Regions from separate parts of the Streptosporangium jomthongense genome, predicted to be linked through region 3. Evidence: riboswitches for the same ligand, from Rfam matches in the RefSeq annotation. Region 3 holds a riboswitch; each other region holds the start of a gene.

Region 1 (5,582 bases), 490 kb from region 3:
GTGGACAGCCAGACCGAGACGGCCTTGGCCGCGCCGAAGTAGGCCGCCGCGGGAGAGGCGATCACCATGTAGCGGTAGGTCCGCGAGGGGTAGTTGACGCCGAGCGCGGGCTGGGTGGCGATCATGAAGGGGCGCAGGTAGAGGCTGTGGCCCTGGGTGGTCGGCACCCATTCGCGGTCGGTCTGCACGAGCAGTTCGATCGACTCGACGAAGGCCTCCTGCGGCAGTTCGGGCATGGCCATGCGCAGCGCCGACTGGTTGAAGCGGGCGGCGTTGGCGTACGGCCTGAAGCAGGCGATCGAGCCGTTCTCCTGCCGGTAGGCCTTCAGCCCCTCGAAGAGCTCCTGGGCGTAGTGGAAGACCGACGTCGCCGGGTCGAGGCTGAGCGGGCCGTACGGCGTGAGCCGCGCGTCGTGCCAGCCCTCCCCCTCGGTGTAGTCGATGGAGATCATGTGGTCGGTGAAGGTCTGACCGAATCCGGGATTCGCCAGTACCTGCTCGCGCTCGGCCGTGGAACGAGCGTGGTCGGAGAGCTGCACGTCGAAGGTCAGCTTCTGAGCGGTGGTCATGGCGGCGGTCCTTCTCTTCGTGGCGGAGTGCACCTACGGTCCATTCTGGGACGGAGCAGGCACCGGAAAACTACTGCATATATGCCAAAATCCGGCAGTCTGCTCGGTGAGACGAACAAAAAAAGACGCGCCCGGCGGCTCTGCTGAGCCACCGGGCGCGTCTGGGGTCGTGCGGGCGGCTTGTCAGCCGGCTACTCGGGCGGTGATGTCGTCGCCGATCTCGTGGGTGGTACGGCTCGCCCACCCGGTCTGGCGCTCGACCAGGTCCTCGGCCACGGCCTGCTCGACCTTGGCCGCCTCCTCGGTCAGGCCAAGGTGGTCCAGGAGCATGGCGACCGACAGGATCGTGGCGGTCGGGTCGGCCTTGCCCTGGCCCGCGATGTCCGGGGCGCTGCCGTGGACCGGCTCGAACATGCTGGGCGCGGTGCGGTCGGGGTTGACGTTCCCGCTGGCCGCGAGGCCGATGCCACCGGCGACGGCGGCGCCGAGGTCGGTGATGATGTCGCCGAAGAGGTTGTCGGTGACGATCACGTCGAACCGCTCCGGCTGGGTGACGAAGAACATCGAGGCCGCGTCGACGTGGTAGTAGTCGGTGGCGACGTCGGGGTACTCAAGGCTGACCCGGTCGACGGTACGGGACCACAGGTCACCGGCGAAGGTGAGGACGTTGGTCTTGTGGATCAGCGACAGCTTCTTGCGCGGCCTGCTGAGCGCCTTCTCGAAGGCGTAGCGGACGACGCGCTCGACACCGTAGGCGGTGTTCAGCGACTCCTGCGTGGCGATCTCGTACGGCGTGCCGCGGCGCAGCGCACCACCGGCGCCCGCGTAGAGGCCCTCGGTGCCCTCGCGGATGACGACCATGTCGATGTCCTCGGGGCGGGAGCCGCCCAGCGGGGTCGCGACGCCGGGGAAGAGCTTGACCGGACGCAGGTTGACGTAGTGGTCGAGCTCGAAGCGGAGCTTGAGCAGCAACTCGCGCTCCAGGATGCCCGGCGGCACACTGGGGTCGCCGACCGCGCCGAGCAGGATCGCGTCGTAGCCGCGCAGTTCGTCGAGGACCGCCTCGGGAAGGACCTCACCGGTTCTGTGGTACCGGCCGGCACCCAGGTCGTAGGTGGTGGTCTCCACCTTCGTTCCGACGGCTTCGAGGACCTTCAGGCCCTCGGTGACGACCTCGGTCCCGATCCCGTCTCCAGGGATGACGGCCAGACGAACATTGCGCGAATCCATAACGGGCACCCTATCTGCTCTGTCTCGACAATCGAACCACCGATCTCACCCCTCGGACACTTCCCGCCCCGGAAGGCCTTGAAAAGTTTGTCCTGTTTGCGATCTTTTGACCGTTTCGTTAAGGTCCTGGCCATTCGTATCGTCGCCTAATTCGCGCAGGCCATCCCCCTCTTTCGGTCCGCGCGGAGCCGGGGAACCACTTCCGGGGTCCACGGGGCGTCCGAGCCGCACTCCGTCTGGCGGAGCACGTTTCCGGCGTTTTCCACGAGGCCCCTCGGGGCGAGTCGGCGCCACCACGCGCCGTAGGGCGACCTCCACGCCCGAGCCCGACAGCTCACCCGGCCGGCCCTATGGAAGGAACGGTCCTGAACGGCAAGACCTACCCCCGTGTCCTGACCCTGATCGTCACCGGCTCGACCATCCTCGCGACACCCGCCGTCGCACTGGCGGACTCCTCCCTCACCACCACCTCCCCCACTCCTCTCCTCGCGCTCGCCGCCGCCGGATTCGCCCTCGCACACCCGGCCCCCACCGCGGAGAGCTCCCGGACCCCGCTCACCACTCCCGCCGTCGAACCCGCCCCGGCCGGGTTCTCCGGGACCGCGCGGAAGGTCCCGGCCTGGAAGAAGGCGCTGAACTGGGCGATGTCCAAGCGCGGCACACCGTACGTCTGGGGCGGCACGGGCAGGGGCGGCTTCGACTGCTCGGGCCTGATGCTCCGCGCGTACGGCGCCGCGGGCATCCGGCTGCCCCGCACGACGACCCAGCAGTACTCCGCGTTCGCCAGGAAGATCTCCTGGAAGAACCTCAAACCCGGTGACCTGGTCTTCTTCCACAACCTCGGTCACGTCGGCATGATCACCAAGCCCGGTTACATGGTCCACGCCCCGCGCAGCGGCGACGTGGTCAAGGTGGAGAAGCTGCAGGCCTGGCGCCGCGCCAGCTTCGCGGGAGCCGTACGGCCGGACCCCAAGGGGGTCGAACTCGCCGACGAGCGGGCCGAGCTGGACACGGCGATCAGGCAGTCGACCCAGGCCGGTACGGCCCTCGCCCGCTGACCCACGCCTCTCCCGGTCCCGGGCGCCGCACCGCCCGTGGCCTCGGAGGGACCCGGCTCAGGAGGAGTGCGGGGGCACTCCGCCGTTGTCGCGGCGGTCCAGCGCGGTCTGCAGGGCCTGGGCGGCCTCGTTCTCGTTGTCCTCGGGACGGTTCCAGGGATACATGTCGTACATGACGCTTCTCGTCTCGTTCGCACGGAGCTGGCTGAAGGAGGAAGGGGAGCCTGGACCCTGGTCACGGGCCCTCATCGGATCGCGGATCCGGATCACGGATCGACGGGAAACCGGGGCCGACGAACGCCATCACACCGCGGCGAGTTGCCGGCCCGCCCCTGTGTCAGGCCTCGCCGCGGCAGGTAATAAGTACGAGAACCTGGCGCATTACCAGCCATAATAACCGGCCCTCCGCAATCTGTCTCACCCCTCGTGCAGGCTTCTCATATATTGAGACGAGGCTCGGCCGGAAAAGCAGACGGCCCCCGCCCCGCGAACGGGGACGGCGGCCGTGGGAGCCGTGCTCCGGGATCAGTCGGCCAGGTCGACCGAGCGGCCGCTGTCGGCGCCGATCTCGCCGCCGATCTGGTCGATCACCTCGGCCGGGATGGCAGAGTCGACGGTCAGCGCGATGAGGGCCTTGCCGCCCTTGGCGTCCCTGGCGACCTGCATGGAGGCGATGTTGATGCCGTGGTCGCCGAGGATGCGGCCGACGACGCCGACGACGCCGGGGCGGTCGTCGTAGGTGAAGAACGACAGGTGGTCGGTCGGCTCGATCTCCATCTGGTAGCCGTTGACCTCGACGATCTTCGTGACCTGCCGCGGGCCGGAGAGCGTGCCGGAGACCGAGACGGCGCGGCCGTCGGCCAGGACGCCGCGGACGGTCACCACGTTGCGCCAGTCGGGGCTCTCCGCGCTGGTCACCAGCTCGACGGTGACGCCGCGGTCCTTGGCCAGGAGCGGGGCGTTGACGTAGGTGACGGAGTCCTCGATCACGTCGGTGAAGACGCCCTTGAGGGCGGCCAGCTCCAGCACGCGGACGTCCTGGGAGGCGATCTCACCGCGCACCTCGACGTCGAGCCTGGTGGCGACCTCACCGGCGAGGGCGGTGAAGACGCGGCCGAGCTTCTCCGCCAGGGGCAGACCCGGCTTGACGTCCTCGGCGACGGCGCCGCCCTGGACGTTGACGGCGTCCGGCACGAACTCGCCGGCCAGGGCCAGCTTCACGCTGCGCGCGACCTGGGTGCCGGCCTTCTCCTGGGCCTCGTGGGTCGAGGCGCCCAGGTGCGGGGTGACGACGACCTGGTCCAGCTCGAACAGCGGGCTGTCGGTGACGGGCTCCTTGGGGAACACGTCGATGCCCGCGCCCGCGACGCGGCCTTCCTTGATCGCGGAGTAGAGGGCGCCCTCGTCGATGATGCCGCCGCGCGCGACGTTGATCAGGCGAACCGACGGCTTGACCTGGTGCAGCTCGCGGTCACCGATGAGCCCGACGGTCTCCTTGGACTTGGGCAGGTGCACGGTGATGAAGTCGGACTCGCGCAGGACCTCTTCGAGGGAGGCCAGCCTGACGCCCATCTGCGCGGCGCGGGCGGGCTGCAGGTAGGGGTCGTAGGCGATCAGCTCGACGCCGAACGGCTGCAGGCGCTGGGCGACCAGCTGGCCGATCTTGCCGAGACCGAGGATGCCGACGACCTTCTCGTCCAGCTCGACGCCGGTGTACTTCGAACGCTTCCACTCGCCGCCCTTGAGCGCGGCGTGGGCCTGGGCGACGTTGCGGGCCGAGGCGAGGATCAGCGCGACGGTGTGCTCGGCGGCGCTGGTGATGTTGGAGGTGGGGGCGTTGACGACCATGACGCCTGCCTTGGTCGCGGCCTCAACGTCGACGTTGTCGAGTCCGACGCCCGCGCGGGCGACGACGCGGAGCTTGGGCGCGGCGGCGATCGCCTCCGCGTCCACCTGGGTGGCGCTGCGCACGATGAGCGCGTCCACGTCGGCGAGGGCGGGCAGGAACTTGGCGCGGTCGGCGCCGTCGGTGTGGCGGACCTCGAAGTCGGCTCCCAGGACGGCGAGACCTGCCTCGGAGAGTTCCTCTGCGACCAGTACGACGGGCTTGTTCACGGGCTGGATCCTTTGGAGACGTGGAGGCTGCGGACGGACCTCTCGTAGTCTATCGAGGCTTGTGAACGCGTTCACGAGTGTCCCGCGATCCGAGACGGTTACCCACTTCGTACACCTTCTATGCCTACAAAATTCATCTTGGTCTTGATCTAGATAAAACTTCGCGATTACCCTGATAAGCCGTGGTTCTCTACCTAAGGTTCCGTGTATGAGCATCGGGAACCCCGCTCTCGGCGACGTACTCTCGCAACACGGCAGCCCGCACCGGCTGCTGACGGCGCTGGCCGAATACGGGCTCCTCGTGGCCGTGCGCCCTGATCGCTCCGTCGTGCTCGGCACGACCCAGACCGGCGAACGGGTCCTGCTCGGCTACACCTCGCAGAGCACCTACGCGCGCCACCGCGGCAACCACGCCCTGTCGGCGTGCGACGCCGACACCATCCTCGACATCCAGCGTGCCACCGGCGTGCGCGAGATCGTGATCGACGCCGCGGGCCCGGCGGCGGCGGCCGTACCGATCGAGGATCTCCAGCGCCACCTGCTCTCCACCCGCACCGGCCCGACGCCCGCGCTGTCGAGCGCGGCCCCGACGGCCTACGCGACCGGAGCG
Region 2 (5,582 bases), 260 kb from region 3:
CCACCGCTGGTTCATCTCCGAGAAAGCCGGGCAGGACGTCGGACTGCCCGCCTCGACCGAGTCATATGTGAAGAATGTTCTTGTCCACAAACCCGACGAGAAAGCCCTCCTCCCCGACGAGTAGCAAACGTTCCCCCGCCGGTTGACAAACCTTCTACCGCCCGGCGGAATTCTTTTCCTCGCCATATCTGACTTTTCATGAATAGCTCCGGGTTCGGAGCGGTTTCCCTACGCTGACCGGGCGGCGTTGTGGAGTCGTTGGCGAGGGGGACCCCGTGCTCGGAATCGAAGGCTGCCTGGCCGAGGCCATGGCCATCCCCGGTGCGCTGGACGCGGTGCTGATCGACCAGACCGGCGGGACGGCCGTGGCGGGCGGCGGCGCGGCCCGCGAAACCGGCGCGGGCAGGGCCGTCGCGGGGCTCGGCGAGACCTTACGGGCGATGCTCGACGGCCTCGCCGTGAGCCTCCCCGGCGAGCCCACTGGAATCCGTGAAGTGATCATAACCACCGACGACGGATACCATTTACTAAAACCATTGGAAACGGTGTTCGACGGCCTGCTCGTGATTTATGTCCGTCTTGATGTACATCACGCTGATCTGGCCCTGGCGCGGCATCGTCTCCAGTCCCTGTCGGGTCACCTGACCGCCCGTGCCGGGGGTCTCACCGCCCCGCCGTTCCCGCGTGAGGAACGGCACCGGTCCGGCCCGCGAGGGTGCTTCGACACGGCCGGGCCACCGTGCCCGCCCGCGACGGGACCTCCCGCCGGGGCTCCCGGGGGGACCGTGACGGCGGGCGACCCCGCCGACGTCGACCTGCTCATCCGGCTGAGGAACGCGCTGAGGGCACTTGCCTGAGCCCGGTCCGACGCCTTCGAGGACGCCCGTGAAACCGCGGACGCTGAAGCGGACCAGAAGGAGGGTGCCGGTGGAAATCCGCGACGAGGTACGCCAGGAGATGACCCGGCTACGTGAGCGGACACCCGATGTGGACGGAAGCGTAGTGTGCGGCGCGGACGGCCTGACGATAGCCAGTGACCTGGACGGCGGTTTCGCCGAGCAGACCGGCGCCCTCTCCTCGGCGCTGCTGGCCCTCAGCCGCCGGATGGCGGACATGACGGGCAGGGGAACCTTCGAGGAGACGCTGGTCTCCGCGGCCGGCGGCTACGCGCTCCTCTACACCGCGGGCCCGAAGATCGTCCTCACGATCCTCGCCCGCCCGGGGTCCAACCTCGGATTGCTGCGGCTTGAGGGACGCAGGACGGCGGAGAACCTGGCCGCCATCACCTCCCGCGCCCGGACGCCCCGGTGACCGGAGCGGCGAGGACGACCGCGAGGGACCACGCGGCGCCGAGGAGGGACCGAGGGTCCGGCCCGCAGGCCGTACGGCACGGCCGGTGAACACGGAACGAGGGCGGGCACCTGTGCGGGGTGCCCGCCCTCGTCCTTCCTGAGGGGGTCTCGGACTCCGAGGGGGATCGGAGGAGGGGTCCCGGGAGAGGAGCGGGACCTTCGGGGATCTCAGGAAGCGGGGATCCGAAGGGGGTCGGGGGCCTTCGGGGCTGGGGGATATTTCGCGATGAGGGGTTACGGCCGCGGCGCGTCGGCCAGGGCGGTCTGCGGCGGCGTGGCCGGGTTGTGGTCCATGAGCTTCCAGGCTCCGCTGGAGAAGGCCACGGGGTAGTTCTTCTTGCCGACGCCGTCGCCCCACTTGGTGATGACGTACTCGACCTTGATGTGCCCCTGGCCGTCGACACCGTCCACGCCCAGCGTGTCGGAGTTGAAGCTGCCACCGGTCAGGTCGGCGAAGGTCTTGGCGTCGAGGTCGATCATGACGCCGCTGCTCGACGGCACGCCGGGGCCGCGGTCGCCGACGAAGAACTTGGCCTTCTTGCCGTTGTAGAGGACGTAGCCCTCGGTGAACAGCGGCCAGCTCGGGCTGGCGATCATGCCCTTCTGCATGGGCTTGCCGCTCGCGGGCAGACCGGTGTCACCGGCGCGGCCGGAGGAGTCGTCCCAGAAGTAGGAGGCCTTGGTCGAGCCCTTGAGCAGGACGGGCTCAGCGGCGGCCGGGGCGGTGGCGGTGGTTCCGGTGCCGGTGTCGGCTGCGGCGGGCAGCGCGGAGACGACACCCGCGGAGGTCAGGACGCTCGCGCTCAGGAGGGTGGCGGCGAGCAGACGATGGCGCAGGGCAGCGGAGAAACGCATGAAGACAGGGCTCTTTCACGAGGGAACAGGACAGCCGCTCGTGCCGGGCCGAAGACGTTCGGCGATCAGTGGGGCACGGGGCGTGAGCGCTCACAGGGAAGAGAGGCCGCACCAGGAAACAGGCGGGCGTACACGGAGCGCGGTGCGGAGCGGGGGTGCCGCGGTCAGGCGCGGCGGAAGTCTCAGTCGATCCGCGCGAAGGCGGTGCGTGCCGGTGGGTAGGCGACGACGTGATCCATGAGGGGATCTCCTCTCCATCTCGTCTACCGGGTTAGCTGACGGGTTCGGGCGGTGGAGTTGCCCTACCGCCGCGTTGTCGCGGCGGATTCACCCCAAAAGGTGGGTCCCCGGCTCCCGTCGCCCTCGGGAGGCTTCGGGATTCGACGTCGACCGACCGCTCCTTCTCGTGAGGGGCAAGTCACCGGTCGAGAACAACTAGGACACTACCCACCACAAACGGACAAAGCAAAGCAAAAGCCATGAAAACCCCAGAAGATCTACCTTCAACCCCCAAGAAAGGGACATTGGCCAGGTCTTGACCCCACTCCGCCCATGGCGTTAAGTTCGGTGAAACTGTTAGGAAACTTACCTAATAATTGACCCGTAATCATGGGCCTGACCTGCACGTTCTCCGCCCTTACACCCCCAGGAGAAGCCCTTCATGAACAATCGGAAGCTTGGTGCGATCGCCGCCGCGGCGGCCGTACCCGTCCTGCTCTCGACGGTCATGGCCGGTTCTGCGTCCGCCCATGGATCGATGGGAACACCCGTCAGCCGGGTCTACGCCTGCTATCTGGAGAACCCGGAGTCGCCCGACACCCCGGCCTGCAAGGCCGCCGTCGGCAAATGGGACACCCAGCCGCTCTACGACTGGGACGAGTTGAACATCGGCACCGCCAACGGAAAGCACAGGGAGATCATCCCTGACGGGCAGCTGTGCAGCGCCGGACGCGCCAAGTACCGGGCCTACGACGCGGCCCGCACCGACTGGCCCTCCACGGCCATGCCGACCGGCGGCGGCGCCTACACCTTCCGCTACCCCTACACCGCCGACCACCCCGGCACCTTCGAGATCTACATCACGAAGGACGGCTTCGACCCGCTCCAGCCGCTGAAGTGGTCGGACCTGGACTCCACCCTGCTGGCGAAGGTCAGGAACCCGTCCAAGGTCAACGGCGAGTACGTCATCCAGGGCCAGCTGCCCCCGAAGACCGGCCGCCACATCGTCTACTCGATCTGGCAGCGCTCGGACAGCGCCGAGGCGTTCTACACCTGCTCCGACGTGACCTTCGGCAACGTGTCGACCCCATCCCCGACCCCGACCGCCACGGCGACCGCGACGGCGACACCCACGGTGACGCCGACGCTCACCCCGACCCCCACCCCGACCGTCTCCCACACCTCGACGCCCACGCTGACGACGACCGCGACGCCGCCCGCGCAGCCCTGGGCCGCCGGTGTCTCCTACTACGCCGGGAGCGTGGTGACCTACGGCGGCTCCGCCTACCGGTGCCTGCAGGCGCACACCTCCCTGCCCGGCTGGGAGCCCGCCAACGTCCCCGCGCTCTGGCAGCGCGTGTGACCCGGTACCCGCCGTACGGGCCGTGAGGCCGTAGGGCACGCGAACCCCTCCCATCGGCTCCCGGGCGCGGGGCCGGTGGGAGGCTCGTTCTTCCGGACATCACGGGCGAACCCGGTAGCGTGAGCGCGTGTCACTGACCCTCGGCTGTTGCCTGGCCGCGCTGGTGACCGTCGCGGCGCTCTACGCGCTGGCCCTGTACGGCACGGCGGGAACCGCGGCGGCCGGGGCCGTCGCCGTCACCCTCGTGGTGGCGATCACGATCGGCGTCGTGAACGGAAGCCTCAGGGACGCCGCAGGCTTCGGCACGCTCGCCGCGGGCGCCGCCGCCGTCGTGTGGTCCCTCGGCCGCTCCCACCGGCGGCGCAGGACGGGCCGGGCCTCGCTCGCCGCCTACCGCGCCGCCTCGGCCGCCATCCCCAGACTCGCCGCGACCACCGAGCGCGACCGGCTGGCCGCCGAACTCCACGACGTGGCCGCGCACCGGCTGACCGGCATCGCGGTCGCCTCGGCCGCGGCCCTGCGGCTCGCCGACCCCGTCATGACCGCGGAGGCGACCGCCCACGCCGCCGAGGCGGGCCGTCTGGCCGTCGCCGAACTCGACCGCCTGGCCCGCATCGACCGGCGCGGCGGCGAGACGACGCTGGCCGACGTCGACGCCCTGGCGGGCCATCACCCCGGGGCCGACTACCGGCGCACGGCCGCCTCCGCGCCACCCGGGACCGCGGCGCTCGCCCTGCGCATCGTCAGGGAGAGCCTGACAAACGCGATGCGTTACGCCACCGGCGCCGCCGTACGCGTCCGGGTCGAGGAGAACGCGGGACACCTGGTGGTCACGGTCACCGACGGGGGCGGTCCCGCCGCCGGAGGGCTCGGCACCGGAACCGGCCTGGCCTCCCTCGGCAGGGCCGTACGCGCCGTGGGAGGGACGCTGAGCGCGGGCCCCGAGGGGGCCGGATGGGCCGTCAGAGCGGCGCTCCCGCTGCCCTCCCCGGCCACGGGGCCTGCTGCGCCCACCGCGTCCTCTACGTCCCCTGAGCCCCCGCGGCCCCTGTGGTCACGCCGTACGGCGGGCTGGCGGGGCGCCGCCGCGCTCGACTGGGCCCTCGTGGTGCTGGCGGTCGCACTGCCCGCGGGGTTCGGGCTGCTGGCCACGGAGGCGCCGCGGCCGTTCGTCTCCCCCGCCTCGGGCACGCTGCTGCTGGTCCTGCTCGTCCTGCACGCCCTGCCGCTGCGCGGGCGCAGGCTGGCGCCGAAGCTGAGCCTGGCCGTGGCGCAGGGGACGTTACTGGCCTGGCTGGCGTGCGACGCGGCGGGGCTGACCGTGCCGCACTCCGCCCAGCTGGTCCTCGTGTGCTGGTGGGTCGAGCTGACGCTGCTGTACACCGTCGGCGCGTACGGCTCCCGCGGCTGGCCCGCCCCGCTCGTGGTCGCCGGGCTCGCCGCCTTTCCCCTCGTCCCGGGCATGACGGGCCCTCCCCTGGCCGTCTGGGCCACGCTGAGCGCGGGGATGGCCGTACCGACGGGGCTGGCGTGGGGGTCGGGGCTGCTGGTCGGCGGGCGCAGGCGCAGGCGGTGGCGGGCCGAGGCCCTCGACCGGGAACGCCTCGACCGCCGCACGGCCGAGGCCGCGGGCGCCGAACGGAACCGGATCGCCGCGGGGCTGCGCCGTACGGCGGGGGCACGGGCGCGGGCCGTGGTCGAGGCGTCGGAACAGGGACGGCTCGACCTGGTCCTCACCGAGTCCAGGGCCGGGCTCACCGCGCTCAGGGAGCTCCTCGACGAGCTTCGCGGCG
Region 3 (5,582 bases):
CACGACGACGATCCCCGAGGGCCGGTGGGTCGCCCGTACCGCCGTGCTTGCCTTGTTCCGATGCTGACCGCCGGGGCCGCCGGTACGGCAGGCGACGACGTCGACGTCCGCCTCGGTGAACGTCGTGCGCGGGGCGTCGACCTGGCACGGCTGGGCGATGACGTACCAGTTCTTCCGGCCCGTGCCGGTGCGGTACGGGCTGGCGGCCTGCCAGCACAGGGTTCCGGTCCATGAGGCGGCGAACGCCTCGGCACCGGCTCCCGACATCTGGATCAGGACCGATCGGTAGGTGTCGGGCCGGTCGCCGGGAACGACCTGGACCCGGCGGGTCTCCAGGTTCTGCCGGGCGGCGTCGACTTCCAGGCGGCGCAGCAGCCGGGCCAGGGCCCAGGCGCATTCCTGCGGGCCACGTCCGGCCGACAGGAGCAGGTGGACGCTCACCTCGGCCTCACCGCCGGCCTCGCCTGCGGCGCTGGTCCCGCTGGGGCGCGGACCCGAGGTCGGGTGTCTTGTAGGTGACCAGGGGGACCGTGGTGGCCACAGGCGTGGCCAGGCCGTGGCCGACGAGGTCGGCGATCACCTGCTCGATGCGCTTGTAAGCCGTCGGCGCCTCCTCGAAGAGGAGCTGACGGTCTCCGCACACCACCAGCGAGCCCACCGGCGTGCGGCGCAGCTCCTCGACCGTGTGCTTGGCCCGGCCCCGGCGCAGGGCGTCCGCACGCGACATCTTGCGTCCCGCGCCGTGCGCGACGGAATGGTTGGCGTCCGGCCCGGCGTGGGCGGCCACGAGATAGGAGGGGGTGCCTCGCGTCCCGGCGATGAGCACGTCACGGCCGTCACCCGGTGCCGCCCCCTTGCGGTGCAGGTAGACCCCGTCGCGGACCTCGACCAGGTTGTGGCACTGGTCGAGGAACGGCTCGGCGGGCTCGGCCCCCAGAGCGTGGGCGACCCGGGCCGCCAGCAACCGCCGGTTGAGCGATCCCCAGCGTACGGCGTCGTCGTGCATCGCCAGGTAGGCGCCGGGATCAGGGGCGGGGCCCGCGCCGTGGACCGCGGTGTGCTCCCGCAGGATCCGTTCGCCCAGCCCCCGGGAACCGCTGTGGACGACGAGGACGAGGTCGCCCGCGGCGAGCCCGAGACGGCTCGCGTGGCCCGGGTCGAAGACGGTCCCGATCCGGGCCAGCTCGACGAAATGGTTGCCCCGGCCGACCGTCCCGAGGCCCTCGACGTGACCGGCGGGGATGTCGCCCTCCACGACGGCCCAGGCCGGATCGTCGGCGTCCTGCTCGGGGTCCAGTGCGCGATCGAGGTCGGGGAAGCGGGCGGCGAGCTTCTCGGGCACGGCGCGCTTGAGCTTCATGGGGAACACGGCGATGCCGCAGCCGATGTCGGAGCCCACCAGGAACGGGTACAGCACGGTCGACGCCATGGCGGCGCCGATGGGGGCGCCCTTGCCGGGGTGCAGGTCCGGCATGGCGGCGACGTGCGTCATGCCGTCGAGGGCGGCCACCTGGTGGCACTGCGTGAGGGCGTCGGACTCGATCCAGCTCTCGGGGGAGGCGAACACGGCGACGGTGGCCGGGCCTGCGGCCGTGGACGGCAGAGGGGGGCGTTGTTGCGACAAAAGGCTCTCTTCCCTTAAAGGGGCAGGCTGACAGCGCCGCGGGGCGCGTTGACGCCGTGGCGTCTCGGAGTGGCGGGGCGCTGTCCGTCAGAGCGTCATGGACACGGCGCCATGAACACCACGTTCCCTGAGCCCGCCACGCGAGGGCAAACGGTTTTGCGCCCACCGCCGTCTCGCGACCCGGCCGGCGTACGGGAAGCACGAGGCCGGCGCCTTCATCGAAGCCCGGATGAGCAGGGCGATCGGTAGTGGCGGAGAGTCTTTTTCTGACTGTGTGAATGCTGGTCGGTGAAATCACATCTGGCAGGGCGGTGGCATGGAGGCGTTGGCCTCCAAGGGGCCGGGCGGGGAGAGGTGCCGGCTGGACGAGCGGCGCCTGCAGCGGCTGCGGGCCGGGTTGGAGCGTGGTCCGGCCGCGCACGGATATGTGGAGGACCAGCGTTGGACGCCGGCCTGAATCACCGACCTGATCGCGGTGTTGTTTCACGTCCGCCACACCTTGCGTGGGGTGTCGTGTCTTCTGCACCGCCTGGGCTGGAGTCCGCAGATCCCTGCGCAGCGGGCTGTTGAGCGCGGCGAGGGGGGTGATCACCTCGTGGGTCGTCGAGGAGTGGCCGGCGATAGAGGGCGGCGCTCGACCTGGGCGCCCGGCTGTGCTGGGAAGACGAGCGCGGGCAGAACCTGAGGCCGCCCCGGGGCCTCCTGGACGTGGATCTTTACCTCGCCGTCGACCGGCGGCCTCTCGACGACCAGTGTGCCGGTGTCGGCCCCAGATCGCCTCGGGAGCTTCGTGACCACTTCAACCGTTGGCGGATGCGTTGCCGCGCCCAGAGCGCCGAGACCGTGGGCACGATGGCGGCCGGAGGCTCAGGAACCAGCCACGTTTGTGGGCGCGGTCCAGCCGGTGGCTCGGATCCACTCGACCAGGTCCAAGGTGGCCGGCTCGATCGAGCGCACCGCCGCGGGGTCCGATCTTCTCTAGTACATCGAGATGTGCACGTGGTCGTAGTGGTTGGCGGTCACACCGCCCCGGTTGGACATGGCACGCCAGCCGGAACCGGTGTTGATGCGCTGACGCCAGATGACGTATTTGACGCCGAGCCTGTCCCTGTTCTTCAGCGCCCAGGCGGCGAGCTCGTCGCCGAGCTTGACGTTGGCCGCGGTGGGCATGGACCCGCCGGTGCTCATCATGAAGTCGCAGGCCCGGCCGAGGGGGTGCTCGCCCCCGTCGTTCGCCGATCGGTAGCAGCCCACCTCGTGGGGTAGCTGGAAGGCCTGTCCGACGGCCTCGCGCATGATCCGCGTGCGGTCGGTGATGTTGTCGGACCCGGTGGGCAGCTGGGGTGCCCAGCTGCCGTCGGAGCGGCGCCCCGAGCCTGTGGGAACGAGCTGTTCGAGCTTGTCCTCGATCACGCGGACGACCTTCTCCGCGTCCTCACGCTGAACCTGCACCGTCTTGGCCTCCTGCTCGATCTGCCTGGAGAGCTGGGCCGTCCTGTCCGCGGCCTGTTTCATGAGGTCCCGGCTCCGGGCGAAGCCCTGCAGCTGGGCGATCTGCTGGGCGGTCAGCTGTTCCATGACGGCCGCGCCGCCCACCTCGGGGGCCGACAGGATCGAGGGAAGGTCGAGGGGGCCGTTCTGGTAACGGATCTGGACGATGGAGGCGACCTCCCTGCCCGCCTCGGCGTAGGCCGCTTCCGCCTGGCGCAGGTCGGCCTGCGCGACCTTCTCCGCCTCCTGCGCCTTCTTCAACGACTCCCGTTTGGCGGCGTACGCCTCGATGAGCCGGTCGACTTTCTTGTTGAGCTGGGTCAGTTCGGCGCGGAGCCGGGACTCGTCGGGCTTAGGCGCGGCGCCCGCCGTTCCCGTGCCGCCCAGGGCGAAGGCGAAGGTGAGGGCCGAGGCCAGGCAGGCGGCGGCCGTACGTCGATGGAAAGCGGGGGACAGAGCCGTCACAGCTCTCCTCTCCTCACGCCGACCGGGTTAGCTGACGGGTTCGGGCTGGAGGAAGCCCTTCCACCGAAGTGGTTCACCCCAGATGCATGGGTCCCCGGCTCTCAGGTGAGGCACCTGAGATTAGGCATATCGTGCTGTTTGTCCGATGCGTGAGGATAGTAATGGTAAAAAGGTGACCGCGCGACCCCGAGTCGAGACCGATCGGTGATCATTCCGTGATAACGGCGCGCAGGCGCCGAGCTGTCTCCTCAGGCGGAATGTCGTTCACGAAGGCCCCCATGGCCGACTCGGACCCGGCGAGATACTTGAGCTTGTCCGGCGCCCGGCGGATGCTGAACAGCTCAAGATGCGTGTACGCCAGGTCCCTGCCCACCCGCACCGGTGCCTGGTGCCAGGCCGAGACGTACGGCATGGGCACCCCGAACAGCCCGTCCAGGCGGCGCAGCACCTCGGTGTAGAGCGGTCCGAACGCCGCGCGCTCGGCGGGGTCGAGTCCGTCGAGGCCGGGAACCCCGCGGTGCGGGTAGAGATGGACCTCGACCGGCCAGCGGGCCGCGGCGGGCACGAACGCCGTCCAGTGCTCGTTGGCCGCGACCACACGCTCGGCGGCCTCCCGTTCGGCCGCGAGCACGTCGGCGAAGAGGTCGCCACCGGTGCGCTCCCTGTGCCGCCGCGCCGCGCCGAGCAGGGTCCGGGTACGCGGGGTCACGTAGGGATAGGCGTAGATCTGGCCGTGCGGATGGGGCAGGGTGATGCCGATCTCCGGGCCGCGGTTCTCGAAGCAGAACACCTGCTCGACCCCGGGCATCGCGGAGAGCGCGACGGTGCGGTCGATCCACGCCTCCATCACCAGCTCGACCCGCTCGGGAGAAAGCATGGAGAAGGAGGAGTCGTGCTCGGAGGTGAAGCAGACGACCTCGCACCTGCCGACGCCGGGCCGTACCTCACTCAGGCCGCCGACCTGCGGGTAGGCGCCCAGGTTGGTGGAGAAGGACGGGAAGCGGTTCTCGAAGACGGCCACGTCGTAGGTGGGGGAGGGGATCTCGGTCGGACGGCCGGGCGCCGACGGGCACAGCGGGCACTCGTCGGCGGGCGGCAGGAACGTACGGCCCTGCCGGTGCCCGGCGACCGCGACCCACTCCTCGGTGAGCGGGTCGTAGCGCAGCTCGGAGGCGGCGGGCCTGGGCGGCAGGTCGCGCGTGTCGACCGCGCCGCGCTCCGCGTCGTCCCGCAGGTCGAAGTAGAACAGCTCGCGGCCGTCGGCCAGGTGGGTCGCGGTGCGCCTCATCGGTCGCGGGTCCCGTCACCGGCGACGACCAGCTCACCGACCCTGGCGGCGAGTTCCTCGCGGGCCTCCCGCCCGAGCCCGGAGTCCGTGATCAGGACGTGGGCCTCGGACAGCTCGGCGATCGTGCTGATCCCGACCGTCCCCCACTTGGTGTGGTCGGCGGGCACGACCAGGCGGTGCGCCGAGGCCACGAGCGCCCGGTCCGTCTCCGCTTCGAGCAGGTTGGGGGTGGTGAACCCGGCGCGGGCGCTCATCCCGTGCACGCCGAGGAACAGGGTGTCCACGTGCAGCCCTCTGATGGCCGCGACGGCCACCGGGCCGACCAGCGCGTCCGAGGGGGTGCGCACCCCGCCGGTCAGCACCACGGTGCGGTCGGCGCGCGGTGCGCGGTGGAAGACCTCGGCGATCCGGATCGAGTTGGTGATCACCGTCAGCTCTGGCACGTCGATCACGAAGTGGGCGAGCGTCCAGGTGGTGGTACCCGCGGAGAGCGCTATCGCCGTGCCCGGCCTGACGAGCCCGGCGGCGTGCCTGGCGATCGCCTCCTTCTCCGACTGCTGACGCGCGGACTTGGCGGTGAACCCGGGCTCCTCGGTCGAGCCGGGTCCCGTGGCCGTCGCCCCACCGTGGACCTTCTCCACGAGACCGCGCTCCGCCAGCGCCTCAAGGTCCCTGCGGATCGTCATGTCGGAGACACCGAACTCGCGGACCAGG

Evidence for each region. Region 3 has a riboswitch for cyclic di-AMP ahead of ACFOYY_RS00095 (coiled-coil domain-containing protein). Riboswitches for the same ligand answer to the same signal wherever they lie in the genome.
Region 1: it holds a riboswitch for cyclic di-AMP, as region 3 does, so the genes downstream of both, ACFOYY_RS02445 (C40 family peptidase) here and ACFOYY_RS00095 (coiled-coil domain-containing protein) in region 3, are expected to answer to the same signal.
Region 2: it holds a riboswitch for cyclic di-AMP, as region 3 does, so the genes downstream of both, ACFOYY_RS01285 (hypothetical protein) here and ACFOYY_RS00095 (coiled-coil domain-containing protein) in region 3, are expected to answer to the same signal.

Annotation. Positions count from the first base shown of each region.
Region 1 is NZ_JBHSBC010000001.1:501,116-506,697, forward strand. It holds gene ACFOYY_RS02435 (branched-chain amino acid aminotransferase) at 1-569, opposite strand, end outside; gene ACFOYY_RS02440 (3-isopropylmalate dehydrogenase) at 753-1,799, opposite strand; cyclic di-AMP (ydaO/yuaA leader) riboswitch at 1,948-2,162, shown strand; gene ACFOYY_RS02445 (C40 family peptidase) at 2,150-2,857, shown strand; gene ACFOYY_RS02450 (hypothetical protein) at 2,915-3,127, opposite strand; gene serA (phosphoglycerate dehydrogenase) at 3,383-4,972, opposite strand; gene ACFOYY_RS02460 (hypothetical protein) at 5,181-5,582, shown strand, end outside.
Region 2 is NZ_JBHSBC010000001.1:273,390-278,971, forward strand. It holds gene ACFOYY_RS01270 (DUF4032 domain-containing protein) at 1-124, shown strand, start outside; gene ACFOYY_RS01275 (hypothetical protein) at 276-857, shown strand; gene ACFOYY_RS01280 (roadblock/LC7 domain-containing protein) at 928-1,311, shown strand; gene ACFOYY_RS01285 (hypothetical protein) at 1,587-2,207, opposite strand; cyclic di-AMP (ydaO/yuaA leader) riboswitch at 2,453-2,603, opposite strand; gene ACFOYY_RS01290 (lytic polysaccharide monooxygenase) at 2,869-3,789, shown strand; gene ACFOYY_RS01295 (ATP-binding protein) at 3,917-5,582, shown strand, end outside.
Region 3 is NZ_JBHSBC010000001.1:14,992-20,573, reverse strand. It holds gene prfH (peptide chain release factor H) at 1-441, opposite strand, end outside; gene ACFOYY_RS00110 (RNA ligase RtcB family protein) at 449-1,624, opposite strand; gene ACFOYY_RS00105 (hypothetical protein) at 1,941-2,081, shown strand; gene ACFOYY_RS00100 (helix-turn-helix domain-containing protein) at 2,082-2,309, shown strand; gene ACFOYY_RS00095 (coiled-coil domain-containing protein) at 2,603-3,580, opposite strand; cyclic di-AMP (ydaO/yuaA leader) riboswitch at 3,583-3,717, opposite strand; gene galT (galactose-1-phosphate uridylyltransferase) at 3,789-4,868, opposite strand; gene ACFOYY_RS00085 (DeoR/GlpR family DNA-binding transcription regulator) at 4,865-5,582, opposite strand, start outside.